DNA from 4 places in the Bradyrhizobium sp. I71 genome. Region 1 is predicted to be linked to each of the others. Evidence: predicted binding sites of a transcription regulator. Region 1 holds the regulator's gene; each other region holds the start of a gene.
The links. Region 1 encodes LexA, which represses DNA repair genes until DNA is damaged. Its sites were predicted from a motif close to TGTTCNNNNTGTGTTCNG; they were not measured.
Positions count from the first base shown of each region.

Region 2: the regulator LexA is predicted to act here: its motif matches at 1,605-1,622, upstream of rmuC (DNA recombination protein RmuC).
Region 3: the regulator LexA is predicted to act here: its motif matches at 1,863-1,880, upstream of FJV43_RS28585 (putative DNA modification/repair radical SAM protein).
Region 4: the regulator LexA is predicted to act here: its motif matches at 2,177-2,194, upstream of FJV43_RS25910 (PA0069 family radical SAM protein).

Region 1 covers NZ_CP059398.1:7,827,071-7,830,854, forward strand. The annotation lists gene FJV43_RS37110 (hypothetical protein) at 1-165, shown strand, start outside; gene glp (gephyrin-like molybdotransferase Glp) at 374-1,585, shown strand; gene lexA (transcriptional repressor LexA) at 1,762-2,463, shown strand; gene FJV43_RS37125 (hypothetical protein) at 2,949-3,383, shown strand; gene FJV43_RS00005 (ComEC/Rec2 family competence protein) at 3,504-3,784, opposite strand, start outside.
Region 2 covers NZ_CP059398.1:2,895,139-2,898,922, reverse strand. The annotation lists gene FJV43_RS14225 (MFS transporter) at 1-231, opposite strand, end outside; gene rmuC (DNA recombination protein RmuC) at 374-1,573, opposite strand; gene def (peptide deformylase) at 1,745-2,272, shown strand; gene fmt (methionyl-tRNA formyltransferase) at 2,411-3,334, shown strand; gene truA (tRNA pseudouridine(38-40) synthase TruA) at 3,341-3,784, shown strand, end outside.
Region 3 covers NZ_CP059398.1:5,963,319-5,967,102, forward strand. The annotation lists gene FJV43_RS28580 (UdgX family uracil-DNA binding protein) at 1-547, opposite strand, end outside; gene FJV43_RS28585 (putative DNA modification/repair radical SAM protein) at 547-1,782, opposite strand; gene FJV43_RS28590 (DNA repair protein) at 1,945-2,751, shown strand; gene FJV43_RS28595 (DNA polymerase Y family protein) at 2,648-3,784, shown strand, end outside.
Region 4 covers NZ_CP059398.1:5,378,592-5,382,375, reverse strand. The annotation lists gene FJV43_RS25920 (ribonuclease HII) at 1-442, opposite strand, end outside; gene FJV43_RS25915 (VOC family protein) at 501-968, opposite strand; gene FJV43_RS25910 (PA0069 family radical SAM protein) at 992-2,155, opposite strand; gene FJV43_RS25905 (phosphoketolase family protein) at 2,364-3,784, shown strand, end outside.

The DNA.
Region 1 (3,784 bases):
CTTGAATTCGCCAGAACCACCTCGGATTCTGACCTTTCCGCCAAGCTGATCAGCAAGGCGGCCGACCTGAAGTCCCTGGCCGATCCGCTGCCTGACAAGGATCCGAATCCCAGAGCTCCCGACGTCGCACCGGATGTCGGTCCGAGCGATCCGGCAGGACGTTGACCGATGTCGGCCGTGGCGCTCGTCATTCTCGTCCTCGCCATGGCTATCCTCGTGCCGGTCTGTCTCGCCTTCAGGATCATGCCGCGGCGGACGTGAACTCCCGCCGCCGCGACGGAAATCGCGCCGGATAAATCATCCTGCGTGCTGCTTTGCCTCGCGCCTGCACTCGGCTAGAACTCTCGCCAACGATTTGCAGGAGTTTCCGCTCGTGGCCCTCATGCCCGTTTCTGACGCGCTTGCCGCGGTGCTGGCGGATGCAGAGCCGCTACCTGAAGAGATGGTTTCCCTCGATGAGGCCTACCATCGCGTGCTTGCGCGCGACGTCGCGGCGCGGCGCACGCAGCCACCGCAGGCCATGTCGGCGATGGACGGCTACGCCGTGCGCGCGGCTGACGCGGCAACGGTCGATTCCAGGCTGGCGGTGGTCGGCGAGGTCGCGGCGGGTCGCCCGTTCGCGGGAAGGGTTGGCCCCGGCGAAGCCGTGCGGATCTTCACCGGCGGCGTCGTTCCCGACGGCGCCGATGCGGTCGTGATCCAGGAGGACACTGTCGCGGAAGGCAAGCTTGTCACGATCAAGGAAGCCGCGATTTCCGGGCGGCACATCCGCCCCGCCGGTGTCGACTTCCGCGAGGGAGACGTGCTGCTCCGCAAGGGAAGCCGTCTCACGGAGCGCGATCTCGCGCTGGCCGCCGGAATGAATCACCCGCATCTCGCCGTCTGCCGCCGTCCGAGGGTCGCGATTCTCGCCACCGGCGACGAGCTGGTGATGCCCGGCACCACGCCCGGTCACGGCCAGATCGTCTATTCCAATGGCTATGCCCTGCACGCGCTCGCCCGCAGCGCGGGCGCCGAGACCATCGACCTCGGCATTGCCGCCGATACGCTGGAGGCCACTTCCGCCGGCATCCGTCGCGCCCGGGAGAGCGGCGCCGACATCCTGATCACGACCGGCGGTGCCTCGGTCGGCGACCACGATCTGGTCCAGCAGGCGCTCAAGGACGAAGGCATCTCGATGGCGTTCTGGAAGATCGCGATTCGGCCCGGCAAGCCGATGATGCACGGACGGCTCGGCGCAATGCGCGTGATCGGCCTGCCCGGCAATCCCGTGTCGTCTTACGTGTGCGCCTTCCTGTTCATGGTGCCGTTGATTCGCGCCCTGTCGGGCCGTTCAGTGATTCATCATCGCCGCGAGCGCGCCGTGCTGGGCCGCGATCTCGGTGCCAACGACCAGCGCGAGGACTATCTGCGTGCGCGCCTGGAACAGCGTGACGACGGCACGCTCGTCGCCCTTCCCGTCAGCCATCAGGACTCCTCTCTGCTTGCGAATCTCGCTGCGGCGCAGGTACTTCTCGTGCGCGCACCGTTCGCGCCGAGGGCCGAGGCCGGCACGCCTTGCGAGGTGCTGCGCCTGCCGGTGTGAGCTGCACGGCCACACGCATGGCGCGAGCTTCGCTCTGTTCACCGTAAATTAAGCAGTTGCGGAACACATATCGAACATATAGTGTCCGTTCATGATTTGTTTCGAACGTGTAGCAGCTTATCGCTGACTTCCTCGTCTCGGAATTGAACGACATCAACCGGGGGATTTTGGTCGAGATGTTGACGCGCAAACAATACGAGCTTCTGCGATTCATCAGCGAACGTCTGAAGGAAAGCGGCGTGCCGCCGTCCTTCGACGAGATGAAAGATGCGCTCGACCTGCGCTCGAAGTCAGGCATCCATCGCCTGATCACTGCGCTTGAGGAGCGCGGCTTCATCCGCCGCCTGCCCAACCGCGCCCGCGCCATCGAGGTGATCAAGCTGCCCGAGTTGCAGGCCGCCGCCGGCAGTCGCCGCGGCTTCACGCCGAGCGTCATCGAGGGCAATCTCGGCAAGGTCCGCACGACCTCCAGCCCGCCTGTGGACGAGGGCGAGCGTCCCGTCGCGGTGCCCGTGATGGGCCGCATCGCGGCCGGCACGCCGATCGAGGCGCTGCAGACCCGCAGCCACACCATCAGCGTGCCGCCTGACATGCTCGGCTCGGGCGAGCACTACGCGCTCGAAGTGCGCGGCGATTCGATGGTCGAGGCCGGCATCCTCGACGGCGACATGGCGCTGATCCAGCGCAACGAGAGCGCCGATACCGGCGACATCGTGGTGGCGCTGATCGACGACGAGGAAGCCACGCTCAAGCGCTTCCGCCGCCGCGGGGCCTCTATCGCGCTCGAGCCCGCCAATGCCGCCTATGAGGTCCGCATTCTTCCGCCGAACCGCGTGAAGATTCAGGGCAAGCTGATCGGGCTTTACCGCAAGTACTGAGCGGTCGTTCGATATCTATTGGAGCGGATCACTGTCCGCTCCGGCTGGATGGTTTTTCCGGTTCTGCTCAGATTGTCCGGCCCCCTCTTTCGGCGCCATCCTCGACACGCCGCACGACGCAGCATCGCTTCGCGGGCCTGAGAGTTCGAGGACACGTGATGCGCCAGACTTTCCATGGACGATGTTGCGGCGCCGATCGCAGCATCAGCGACGTAAGCCGTTGCCATACAATCGCACCGCCATTCGGCAAGCGAGCTGGCAATGCTCTGGCTGGTCGGCGCCGCGAGGCGCCGACACGCGCCTTCCGAATACACAGGCGTCGGCTTTGTTCCTATCGAATCCGGGAAAGATAATGTGATCGCGGCTTGCGGCGTCCAGCCGCAGATTTGCCTACAACGAAGCAGAGCGTTGCGTGCTTCCACCCTGATAGAGGCCTGCGCCTCAAAAAGAGGTGCGGGTTGCTATCTTCGCATGAGGAGCACCCGATGTGTGACTACAGCCTGCATGCTGTCGCGACGCGCCCCGCCGAAGTCGGCGAGACGATAGTCACGACGACCTTCCGCGGCACCTCGACGCGCGGCTTCGCCTCCGAAGCCGATCTCTCCGTCGCGGTCTGCTTGCTGCCGGGAACGGAGCTCGCCTTCGCGGACAACGTCCGTTACGACAATCGCTGGATCTGGACGCGCACCGTGAACTCCCGCGTCGGCAAGTTCGGCAAGATCGACCCGCACATTCCCGATCGCCATCATGACGCGATCGAATTCCCCGACGGCAAATACGTGCTGGTGACACAGCTCGTCGAAGGCCAGCGCGCGACGGTGCTGCAACTGCCGGTGACCCAGCCGGTTGGCGAACGCGAGCACAAGCCGCAGATCGTCGCCGACACGCGGTCCACGATCACGCGCCTGCCGATCGGCTGACGTCGTCGCCCCCGGCCGATGGTCGTGGGCCAGGAATGAAATGCCATCGCCGGCCGAGGCCGGCGAGATGGTATGGTTTGCGTCCTGCGAGATCCCGACCGACCTCTCCCGCATCGCTCCTCAATCGTCCGCCTGCAAGTCCGTCTCCGATGGCGTTGCGTCCCGGTTGCGGGGCACGGCCGTCTTCGGCGCAAGGCTGCCGTCGAAATCCCCCTCGCCGGCGCCGGCCGGCAGCCAGGGGCGGCTCGTGCCTCTCGCCCTCACCGCCCGAACCGAGAAGCCGTCACCGCTCTGCGTCAGAGCCAGCGCGCCCTGACTGGCGAGCCGCGGCCTGTCGACCACCATCGCCGCGCAATCGGGCGGCGTGGGCCGCGCCGTCACCACCAGCGCGGCGCGGCTGC
Region 2 (3,784 bases), 2.9 Mb from region 1:
TTTGAGCGTGTACGGCGTTCCAACCAGTGCAAAGAGCCCGATCGTTCCGAGATCGACCCCCGCCTCGGCCATCCACACCAGCAGCGTCGATCCCGACAGCGCCAGCGGCAGCCCCGAGGAGAAGCCGAGGAAGAGCACGATCAGCACCCGCGGCTGCAGGTAAACGGCAAGGCTGTCGCGCCAGGAGGCAGCGGGAGCGCCAGCGGAGGAAGTCGCGTCGGGTGCGGTCATGGGAGAGGTGTTAGCAGATTCTGGGGGCGCTGCCTCTGCTACAGAACTCGTTATGCCCGGGCTTGTCCCGGGCATCCACGTTCTTGGCGCCGCTCAAAGGTCGTGGATGGCCGGGACAAGCCCGGCCATGACGGCGTGGGCTCTACTCTCCCGCCTGAAGTTTCCGCGGGAACAGCTCCGGCGCGGCTGTCGCCACCAGCCGCGGAGCCTCCGGCGCATCGGTCTTGCTGAAATCCAGCTCCTCGATTCGTCCCGCGCGCTTCTCGATCTTGTCGGCGGAGATCAGCACCTGGCGGACGTCCTCGTTCACATCGGCAAAATGCTTTTGCAGCTTCAGCACGCGATCGCGCAGGCGGCCGAGATCGTCGCCGAGCCTGATCACTTCGGTGCGGATCTGGTCGGCGGCGTCGCGCATGCGCGCGTCCTTCATGATCTGCTGCATCACCTGGATCGCGAGCATCAGCAGCGACGGCGACACCAGCACGACGCGGGCGCGATAGGCCTTCTGGATCACGTCGTCGAAACCGTCATGGATCTCGGCGTAGACGGATTCCGACGGCACGAACATCAGCGCCATCTCCTGGGTCTCGCCGGCGACGAGATATTTTTCGGCGATATCGCTGACGTGCTTCATCACGTCGCCGCGCAGTCGTTGCGTGGCGATTCGCCGTTCCTCGTCGGTGCGGGCGTCGTGCAGCGCCGTCATCGCCTCCAGCGGGAATTTGGCGTCGATGCAAAGCGGGCGCTGATCGGGCAGGAACACGACGCAGTCCGGGCGCTTGCCGGTGGAGAGCGTGAACTGGAACTCGTAGGCACCCTTCGGCAGCCCGTCCTGGACGATCGCCTCCATCCGCGCCTGGCCGAAGGCGCCGCGCGACTGCTTGTTGGCGAGCACGTCGCGCAAGGTGGTCACCTGCGTGGTGAGGTCGGTCAGGTTCTTGTGCGCGCTGTCGATGATGCCGAGCCGCTCATGCAGGGCGCGCAGGCTCTCCATCGTGTTGCGGGTGGAGTGTTCCATGGACTGGCCGACGCGGTGGGTCACCGAATCCAGCCGCTCGTTCACCGCCCGCGCCATCTCGGCCTGGCGGCCGGCCAGAGCCTGGGTCATGGCATCGACCCGGCCCGACGACTCGCTCTGCGCCCGCAGCACCTCGCTCAGACGTTCCTCGAGCTCGTCGGCCCGGATGGCGTTGGCCATGGCGAGTTCCGCGCCGCGCCGCCCGGATCGCGCGATCACGACCGCAATCACCACCAGCAGGATGAGAACCAGGGCGCCGAAGCCGATCAGCGCGTCCACGACGCGCACGGGCCACTCGCCGAGCATGAAGATGAGGTCGTTCATGCCGACCCTTCTAGCCGATTCGCCGGGGCGTACGAACGAATAGCGAACATTTATGGTGAATGCTCCGTTAATTTTTATGGTTAACGAAACCTGAAGTTTTATGGTTAGCGGAGGGTTAACGGGGTTCCTGGCCGCATTGACCGCATCCGGCGCGCGGCTTAAATCGCCGCCATGGCCCTACGAGAAATCATCATCCTGCCGGACAAGCAGCTGCGCCTGGTCTCCAAGCCGATCGAGAAGGTCACGTCGGAGATCCGCAAGCTTGCCGACGACATGTTCGAGACCATGTACGACGCGCCCGGCATTGGCCTCGCGGCGATCCAGGTCGCGCAGCCCTTGCGCCTGATCACCATGGACCTTGCCAAGCGCGACGAGAGCGGCGAGACCAAGCGCGAGCCGCGCGTCTTCATCAATCCTGAAATCCTAGCTTCCTCCGAGGAGCTCTCGGTCTACGAGGAAGGCTGCCTCTCGATCCCCGAATATTACGAGGAGGTCGAGCGCCCGGCGAAGGTGCGCGTGCGCTTCACCGATCTCGACGGCAAGGTGCACGAGGAGGACGCTGAAGGCCTCTTCGCCACCTGCATCCAGCACGAGATCGACCATCTCAACGGCGTGCTGTTTGTCGACTATCTCTCCAAGCTCAAGCGCGACCGCGTGATGAAGAAGTTCGAGAAAGCCGCCAAGCGCGCGGTGGAGTAGGCCACGTCCTCCACCGTCATGCCCGGCCTTGTGCCGGGCATCCACGTTCTTTGCCGCCTCGAGCAGGAAGAACGTGGATGGCCGGGACAAGCCCGGCCATGACGAGTACCTTGCTCGTTTCGAGGATTGTCTCGCCACATGCCCCTTCGCCTCATCTTCATGGGCACGCCCGATTTCTCCGTGCCGACGCTGCTCGAGCTGGTCGCACATGGCCACGAGATCGTCGCCGTCTACACCCGTGCGCCGAAGCCGGGCGGACGGCGCGGGCTGCAATTGCAGCCGACCCCGGTCGAGGAGGCCGCGCGAAAACTCGGCATTCCCGTGCTGACGCCGAAGACGCTGAAGACGCCGGAGGCACTGGAAGAGTTTCGCGCGTTCGAGGCCGATGCGGCCGTCGTCGTCGCCTATGGCATGATCCTGCCGCAGGCGATCCTCGATGCGCCAAAGCTCGGCTGCTACAATCTGCACGCTTCGCTGCTGCCGCGCTGGCGCGGCGCCGCGCCCATCAACCGCGCGATCATGGCCGGCGATGCCGAGAGCGGCGTGATGGTCATGAAGATGGACGTCGGCCTCGACACCGGCGACGTCGCCATGGCCGAGCGGCTCGCGATCACGGACAACATGACGGCGGCGGATCTGCACGATCGTCTCTCGCGCCTCGGTGCCGATCTGATGGTGCGGGCGATGGCCGCGCTCGATCGCGGCGGGCTCCAGCTCAAGAAGCAGGGCGAGGACGGCGTCACCTATGCCGCCAAGATCGACAAGGCCGAGGCGCGGATCGACTGGACGAGGCCCGCGCGCGCCGTGCTTCGCCACATCCACGGCCTGTCGCCGTTCCCCGGCGCCTGGACGGAGCTGGAGAGCGCGCGCGTCAAGATCCTGCGCTGTGAGATGGCGAAAGGCGCCGGTGAGCCGGGCGCGGTGCTCGACGATCAACTCACCGTCGCCTGCGGCGACGGCGCGATCCGAATCATCGAGCTCCAGCGTGAGGGTAAGGGCCGGATGCAGGCCGCGGACTTCTTGCGCGGCGTGCCGTTGAAGGCGGGAGCGAGGTTCAACTAGTCAGCGATGCCCCGCTACAAGCTCACCATCGAATATGACGGCGCGCCGTTTTTCGGCTGGCAGGTGCAGGACACGCTGCCCTCGGTGCAGGGCGCGCTGGAAGCGGCCGTGAAGGCGATGACGGGGGCGGATCTGCGGGTGCATGGCGCCGGCCGCACCGATGCCGGCGTGCATGCGCGCGGACAGGTCGCGCATGTCGACGTCGACAAGCCGTTTCCGCCGGGCCGTTTTCGCGACGGGCTCAACGCGCATCTGCGCCCGCATCCGATCGCGGTGCTCGAGGCCGAGATCGTGCCTGATAGTTTCGAGGCGCGCTTCTCGGCGGTCAGGCGCCACTACCGCTATCGCATCGTCAACACCCGCGCCAATCTCGCGCTCGACGCCGGCCACGCCTGGCGCGTGCCGCACCGGCTCGATGCCGACGCGATGCATTCAGCGGCGCAGCGCCTG
Region 3 (3,784 bases), 1.9 Mb from region 1:
CGTGGCCATCCCAATGCGCGCAGAGGTCCGGTGTCAGGATCGACCAGGGCATGTCGGCAAATCGCTTGGCGAAGAACGGCGCAGCGAGCTCGACGATATGATGCTCAGGCTCGAACCAGGCGACGTAATGCGCCTGGCGTTCCCGGCCGATCTCGCGGAAGCGGACGAAGGCATGCATCTTGTGCTCGTCGCGGTAAACCGCTTTTGCCATGGCCGTGACCTGTGCGACGTCAGGATCGGTCGCGACCTCGATGAGGTCGTGATTGTCCCTCAATCGCCAGAGCAGGCGATAGAGGATCGCAAAACGCTCGACATCGCGGTGCAGGATTGCGGCCTTGGCCAGCTCGACGAATTTTGCTGATACGTTGAAGGTGCCGTCGTTCACCTCCAGGATCGGAGACGGCGCGGGCGGTGCGAACAACTCCGCTTCGCCGCCTCGCACGGTCCAGGTGATATCACGCGGCTCCACATGATGTAGAACGAGCGTACGGGCGGCTTTGCGCCAGCCGTCGAAATCGGTTTCGGTATCGAGGGTGATGTACTGCATCAGAAGCCAAACCCCAGTTGCGTTGCCTTCGGCTTGAACCGTTCGATCAGCCCGGCAGCGTCGAGCCGATGGAGCGAGGGGCGGTGATCGCTGAGGACGATGAACGGCAGCGCCTTGTTCCGGGGCACGTGCAGCCGCGCGAGATCGGCAAGACGGATCGTGGTGGTGCGCCGCGTCGCGATGATGCGTTCGACCGCCTTGGTGCCGAAGCCCGGCACGCGCAGCAATTCCTCGCGGCTGGCGCGGTTGACGTCGAGCGGGAAGCGGTCGCGATGGCGGAGCGCCCAGGCCAGCTTGGGATCGATGTCGAGCGGCAGCATCGCGCTGCCGTCGACGATCTCGCCGACGTCGAAGCCGTAGAACCGCATCAGCCAGTCGGCCTGGTAGAGCCGGTGCTCGCGCAGCAAGGGCGGCGCCCGCAGGGGCAAGGCACGGCTGGCGTCGGGGATCGGGCTGAACGCGGAATAGTAGACGCGCCGCAGCCGGTAGGCGCCGTAGAGATTGGCGCTGGTGTGGAGAATGGTGTGATCGGAGGCGCTGTCGGCGCCGATGATCATCTGCGTGCTCTGGCCCGCCGGCGCGAAGCGCTGCGGCTTGACCTTGCTCTTTGCGCTGCGGCTGTCCTCGGCCTCGTCCAGCTTCAGCCGCAGCCGGCCCATGGTGCGGCGGATCGCGCGCACGTCCTTCTCGGGTGCGAATTGCTGCAGGCTGGTCTCCTGCGGCATCTCGATATTGATGGAGAGGCGGTCGGCATATTTGCCAGCTTCCGCGATCAGCGCGTCGTCGGCTTCGGGAATGGTCTTCAGGTGAATGTAGCCGCGGAAGTGATGCTCCTCGCGCAGTTTTCGCGCGACACTCACCACCTGCTCCATGGTGTAGTCGGGGCTGCGGATGATGCCGGAGGAGAGAAACAGGCCCTCGATGTAATTGCGCCGGTAGAAGTCGAGCGTCAGCTTGACCACCTCCTCGATGGTGAAGCGGGCGCGCGGCACGTTGGAGGAGGCGCGGTTGACGCAATAAAGACAGTCGTAATTGCAGGCGTTGGTCAGCAGCACCTTGAGCAGCGAGATGCAGCGTCCGTCCGGCGCATAGGAATGGCAGATGCCCATGCCGGGCGCGGTCGAGCCCATGCCCTTGCCGTCGCTGGAATCCCGCTTTTCGGTGCCGCTGGAGGCGCAGGACGCGTCGTACTTGGCGGCATCGGCCAGGATCTCTAGCTTGCGTTGCACGTCCATGTTTGAATCCCGTTGATTCCACTCATGAATCCGAAAGCGCGCCAATTCGATTGACTCTCCGCGCGCCGTTAGCTTTATATTAGAACATATCATGAACAAATGAGCCAGCCGCTGGTTCTTCTTTTGAAGGCCACGGCACCAATTCCTGAAGGAGCGGCGAGCATGAGCGGCGCACGCAACAGCGCGCTTGCGACCTTGCGCGGCCAGATCGAACGCATCGAGACCGCGGAGGTCGTCCATCAGCACGATCGCGTCGCGCTTGGCCATGGCGAGGCCGACAGCGTGCTGAAGGGCGGGCTCGCGCGCGCGGCGATTCACGAGGTGTTTTGCGAAGGGCGCCAGGGCGTGGCCGCAACGGGTTTTGTCATGGGGCTTGCGGGGCGCGTGGCGGCACGCAAGCCGCTGCTGTGGGTGCGGCAGGATTTTTCGGAAGTGGAAACAGGCGCGCTGTCGATGAGCGGGCTAGCCGAACTCGGCCTCGATCCGCGCCGCGTGGTGACGGTCCGCGCCGCCGATGTCGAGAGCGCGCTGCGCACCTCGGCCGATGCGCTCGCCTGCGACGCGCTGGGCGCCGTCGTGCTCGAGCTCTGGGGAGAGATCAGACAGTTCGATCTCGTGGCAAGCCGCAAGCTGACGCTCGCCGCGCAATCTTCCGGCGTCACCGGGTTACTCCTGCGCATGGCCGCACAACCTTTGCCCTCGACTGCGGAGACGCGATGGATGCTGCGTGCGGCACATTCACCGCCGGGGCAGGCTTTAATGCCTGCGGCGCCTTGGAGCACATGGGGCGCGCCGCGCTTCGATGCCGAGCTCTTGCGCAATCGTCATGGCCCCTGCGGCCGGTGGATCATGGAATGGAATTGTGATGAGTGCCAGTTCAGCGAGCCGTCGACGTATTCTCAGCCTGTGGCTGCCGCGCCTGCCGATCGACAGGATTCAGCGGTTTTTCAACAGCGCCGGGCTGGGTAAAGCCAATCATGAGCCGAGCATCGTCGTCATCAAGGACAACAATGCGCTGGTGATCCATGCACTGGACGAGGCCGCCGAGCGCCTCGGCCTGTACATCGGTCAGCCGCTGGCGAATGCGCGGGCGATGTACCCGGATCTGAAAGTGTTCGACGCCGATGTCGCGGCCGATGCGAAGACGCTCAGCGATGTCGCCGATTGGTGCGACCGCTTCACGCCGCTGGTGGCGCTCGATCCGCCGCACGGGCTGTTCCTCGATATCACCGGCTGCGCCCATCTGTTCGGCGGCGAGGCTGCGCTGCTAACGACGCTGGTTCGTGCGCTCGCTCGCCAGGGCTTTGCCGTCGGTGCGGCAATCGCCGGCACGTCGATCTGCGCGCGTACGCTGACGCGGCAGGCATCTAGCAGCATCGTCGCCGATGGCGGCGAGGCGGCGGCGATCGAGCGGTTTCCGGTGTCCGCGCTCGGTGCGGGCGATGCCATCACCACCGGCCTGCGCCGCGCCGGCCTGAAGACCATCGGCGACGTCGCCTCGCGCGCGCCGAGCGAGATCACGGCGCGGTTTGGCGCCCGGTTCTCCACGCTGCTCGCGCATGCGCTGGGGCAGGGCGATGCGCCGATCAATCCGCGCAAGCCGCTGCCCGATTACATCGTGGAGAAGCGCTTCGCCGAGCCGATCGCGACCGACACCATGATCGCGATGACGCTGTCGCGGCTGGCGGACACGCTGATCGCATCCATGGAGAAGCAGGGCAAGGGCGCACGACGTCTCGAGGCAGCCTTCTTCCGCACCGACGGCGTGGTGCGCGCGATCACGGTCGAGACCGGACGTCCGGTGACGCGAAGCGCCGTGATCGACCGGCTGTTCCGCGAACGCCTCGATGCGCTCGCCGATCCCCTCGATCCCGGCTTCGGCTTCGACATGGTGCGGCTGTCGGCGAGCCGCACCGAGATCGTGGTGCAGGAGCAGCGCGATCTCGATGCGCATGTCCACGACAATGACGAGATTGCTGCGCTGATCGACCGCATCGCCGCG
Region 4 (3,784 bases), 2.4 Mb from region 1:
GCGCCCACAGCGAGGCACGCAGGATGTTGTCGCGGTCGATCCGCGAGGGCGAGGCGACGGCGACCGAGACCTGCGCGGTGGCGCAGATCTTGTCGAACAGCTTCTCGCGCTCCTCGGCAGTCAGCCGCTTCGAATCATCGATGCCGCGCGGGATGCGATCGGGATCGAGGATCACAGCCGCCGCCACCACGGGACCGGCCAGCGGGCCGCGGCCGGCCTCGTCGCAGCCGGCAACCGGCCAGACGCCGCGCTTGATCAGCGCGCGCTCGCGGCGGAAGCTGGGGGGAGCAATGGCAATGATGCCTTTCTTGCCGGCAGGAACCTTCGAAGCCTTGACTGCAGATGTTTTGGCCGCAGGCGTCTTGGCCGACGCAGCCTTCTTCGCAGCCTGCTTTTGTGGCGCGTCTTTGGCTGGGTTCTTGGCGGACTTGTCCCGAATCATGGCCGGGATCGTGCGCAAGGGGCTTCGCCGGCGCAACCGGGAACCCAGGATATTCCCACTATTCAGGCCGTCCTAATCCGCCAGATGCCCGTCGGTCCTCGCCCACCTCGATACCGGGCGCGACCACGACCTCCCAAGGATGGCCGTCGGGGTCGGTGAAATAGCCGGAATAGCCGCCGTAGTCGGTCTCGTGCGCCGCCTTCAGCGAGCTGGCTCCCTTCCCGATGGCGAAGGCCAGCACCGCATCGACCTCCTCACGCGTCCGGCAGTTCCATGCGAGCGTCATGCCGCGAAAAGTCGACGGCCTCGGCGCATCCTGCAAGGTCGCATTTGCCGCGAGCTGATCCCACGGATACAGGGCGAGCACCGGACCGCCGGTATCGTAGAAGGCGACGGCCTCGCCGGTTGCCTTCAGCCGGCGCGAGAAGCCGAGTGCATCGTAAAAGGCGATGCTGGCGCGGATGTCGCTCACGCCAAGCGTGACGACGGTGAGCCTCGGCACCGGCGCCGCCAATTCCTGACTCATGCCATGCCTCTTCCACCTTCCCGTCAGAACAGGCTGAGCTGATCGCCGTTCCGCTTCGGCCGCGCAAAGTGATCCGTGGTCAGCTTGGAGCGCCGCTTGTTGAGGCCGAGCCTGTCGCAGGCGATCTCGAAGCGGCGGCCGATGGTCCAGGCCATCGGGCCGGTGCCCTTCATCCGCTCGCCCCATTTCGCATCGTAGTCGCGCCCGCCACGCATGTCGCGAATCAGGGTGAAGACGTGGCGATAGCGGTCCGGATAGTTCGCCATCAGCCATTCGCGGAAGAGATCGCGGACCTCCAACGGCAGCCGCAGCAGCACATAGGAGGCTTCCTTGACGCCGGCATGGGCGGCGGCATCGAGGATGCGCTCGATCTCGGAATCGTTCAGCGCGGGGATCACGGGCGCGACCATCACCGTGGTCGGAATGCCGGCCTCCGAGAGCCGCTTGAGCGCCTCCAGCCGCTTCGGCGGCGTCGCGGCGCGCGGCTCCATGGTGCGCGCGAGCTTCGGATCGAGCGAGGTGACCGAAATCGCGACCTTGGCGAGGTTGCGCTTGGCCATCCGTGCCAGAATGTCGATGTCGCGCACCACAAGCGCCGATTTGGTGACGATGCCGACCGGATGGCTGGCGCGTTCCAGCACCTCGAGGATTCCGCGCATGATCTTTCGCTCGCGCTCGATCGGCTGGTAGGGATCGGTGTTGGTGCCGATCGCGATCATCCTGGGTTCGTAGCCGGGGGCGGCGAGCTCCTTCTCGAGCAGCGCCGGCGCCTCGGGCTTCACGAACAGCTTCGACTCGAAATCCAGCCCCGGCGAGAGGCCGAGATAGGCATGCGTCGGTCGGGCGAAGCAGTAGACGCAGCCGTGCTCGCAGCCGCGATAGGGATTGATCGAGCGGTCGAAGCCGATGTCCGGGGAATCGTTGCGGGTGATCACCTTGCGCGAGGTGTCGACACCGATACTGGTCTTGAACGGCGGCAGCTCTTCCAGGCTCTGCCAGCCGTCATCGAAAGCGACGCGCGCCTCGGCCTCGTAGCGGCCGCTGGCATTGGATTGCGCGCCCCGCCCTCGCCTTCGCGCACGATCGATGGCGACGCCAAGCTCGGGGAAATCTGAAGGCGCACCCGCCGGCTCGGAGGGCGCCGTGACCGGCGGGTGCTTGAGAGCATGAGAGGATGCTGGACTCATGCGATCAAGATAGCACGCACACGGAACAAATCAAGAACACAAACAAAAAACGTGAAAACAACCCCATGCAAAGTAGCCGCCCAAATTTCGGGCGCGCGGCTTTGACCTCACGCAATACGCCCGTCACGGCGATCTCGTTTGATCCCGCACAGGGATCGATCGTGCCGGAACAAAGTTGGTGACATCGCTGGGTGAAAGCCGAAGGAACATGACAATTCAACAAAAAACGGCCGCCGCGACCGGCGACCTCGATCTGCTCGATCGCTATTGGCGCGCCGCCAACTACCTCTCGGTCGGGCAAATCTACCTGCTCGACAATCCGTTGCTGCGCGAGCCGTTGCGGCCCGAGCACATCAAGCCGCGTTTGCTCGGCCATTGGGGCACCACGCCCGGCCTGAACTTCATCTATGCCCATCTCAATCGCGTGATCCGCGCGCTGGACCTCAGCATCATCTATGTCTGCGGCCCCGGCCATGGCGGCCCCGGCATGGTCGCCAACACCTATCTCGAAGGCAGCTACAGCGAGATCTATCCTGACATCGCGCGCGATGCGGACGGATTGCGCAAGCTATTCAGGCAGTTCTCCTTCCCCGGAGGCATTCCGAGCCACGCGGCGCCGGAAACGCCGGGCTCGATCCACGAAGGCGGCGAGCTCGGCTACGCGCTGGTGCACGCCTATGGCGCGGCATTCGACAATCCTGATCTGATCGTCGCATGCGTGGTCGGCGACGGCGAGGCCGAGACCGGCCCTCTCGCCGCGTCCTGGCACTCGAACAAGTTCCTGAACCCGGCGCATGACGGCGCCGTGCTGCCGATCCTGCATCTCAACGGCTACAAGATCGCAAATCCCACCGTGCTCGGACGGATGGGAGATGCGGAGATCCGCGATCTCTTCCGTGGGTTCGGCCACGAGCCGCTGTTCGTCGCCGGCGAGGATCCCAGATTGATGCACCGTGCCATGGCGGATGCGCTCGATGTCGCACTCGCCAGCATCCGCTCGATCCAGCTGCACGCCCGCGACGGGCGGACGAGCGTCGAGCGGCCGCGCTGGCCGATGATCGTGCTGCGCAGCCCGAAGGGCTGGACCGGCCCGAAGGAAGTCGACGGCAAGAAGGTCGAGGGCTTTTGGCGCGCGCATCAAGTGCCGGTCGCCGGCTGCCGCGAAAACCCGGCGCACCTGAAAGTGCTCGAAGACTGGATGCGCAGCTACGAGCCGGAAAAACTGTTCGACGCGAACGGCGCGCTCGCTCCCGAGCTTCAGGCGCTCGCACCTGAAGGTGTCAGGCGCATGGGCGCCAATCCTCACGCCAATGGCGGACTCCTGAAGAAAGAGCTGAAGCTGCCCGACTTCCGCAGCTTCGCAGTCGAGGTGCCGCAGCCGGGCGGCACCATCGCCGAAGCGACGCGCGAGCTCGGCAAATTCCTGCGCGACGTCATCCGCCTCAATGCACAACAGCGCAATTTCCGCATCATGGGGCCCGACGAGACCGCGTCGAACCGGCTAGATGCCGTGTTCGAGGCCACCGAGCGCGTCTGGATGGAGCCGATCGAATCCTACGACGTGCACCTCGCCCAGGACGGCCGCGTGATGGAGGTGTTGAGCGAGCATCTCTGCCAGGGCTGGCTCGA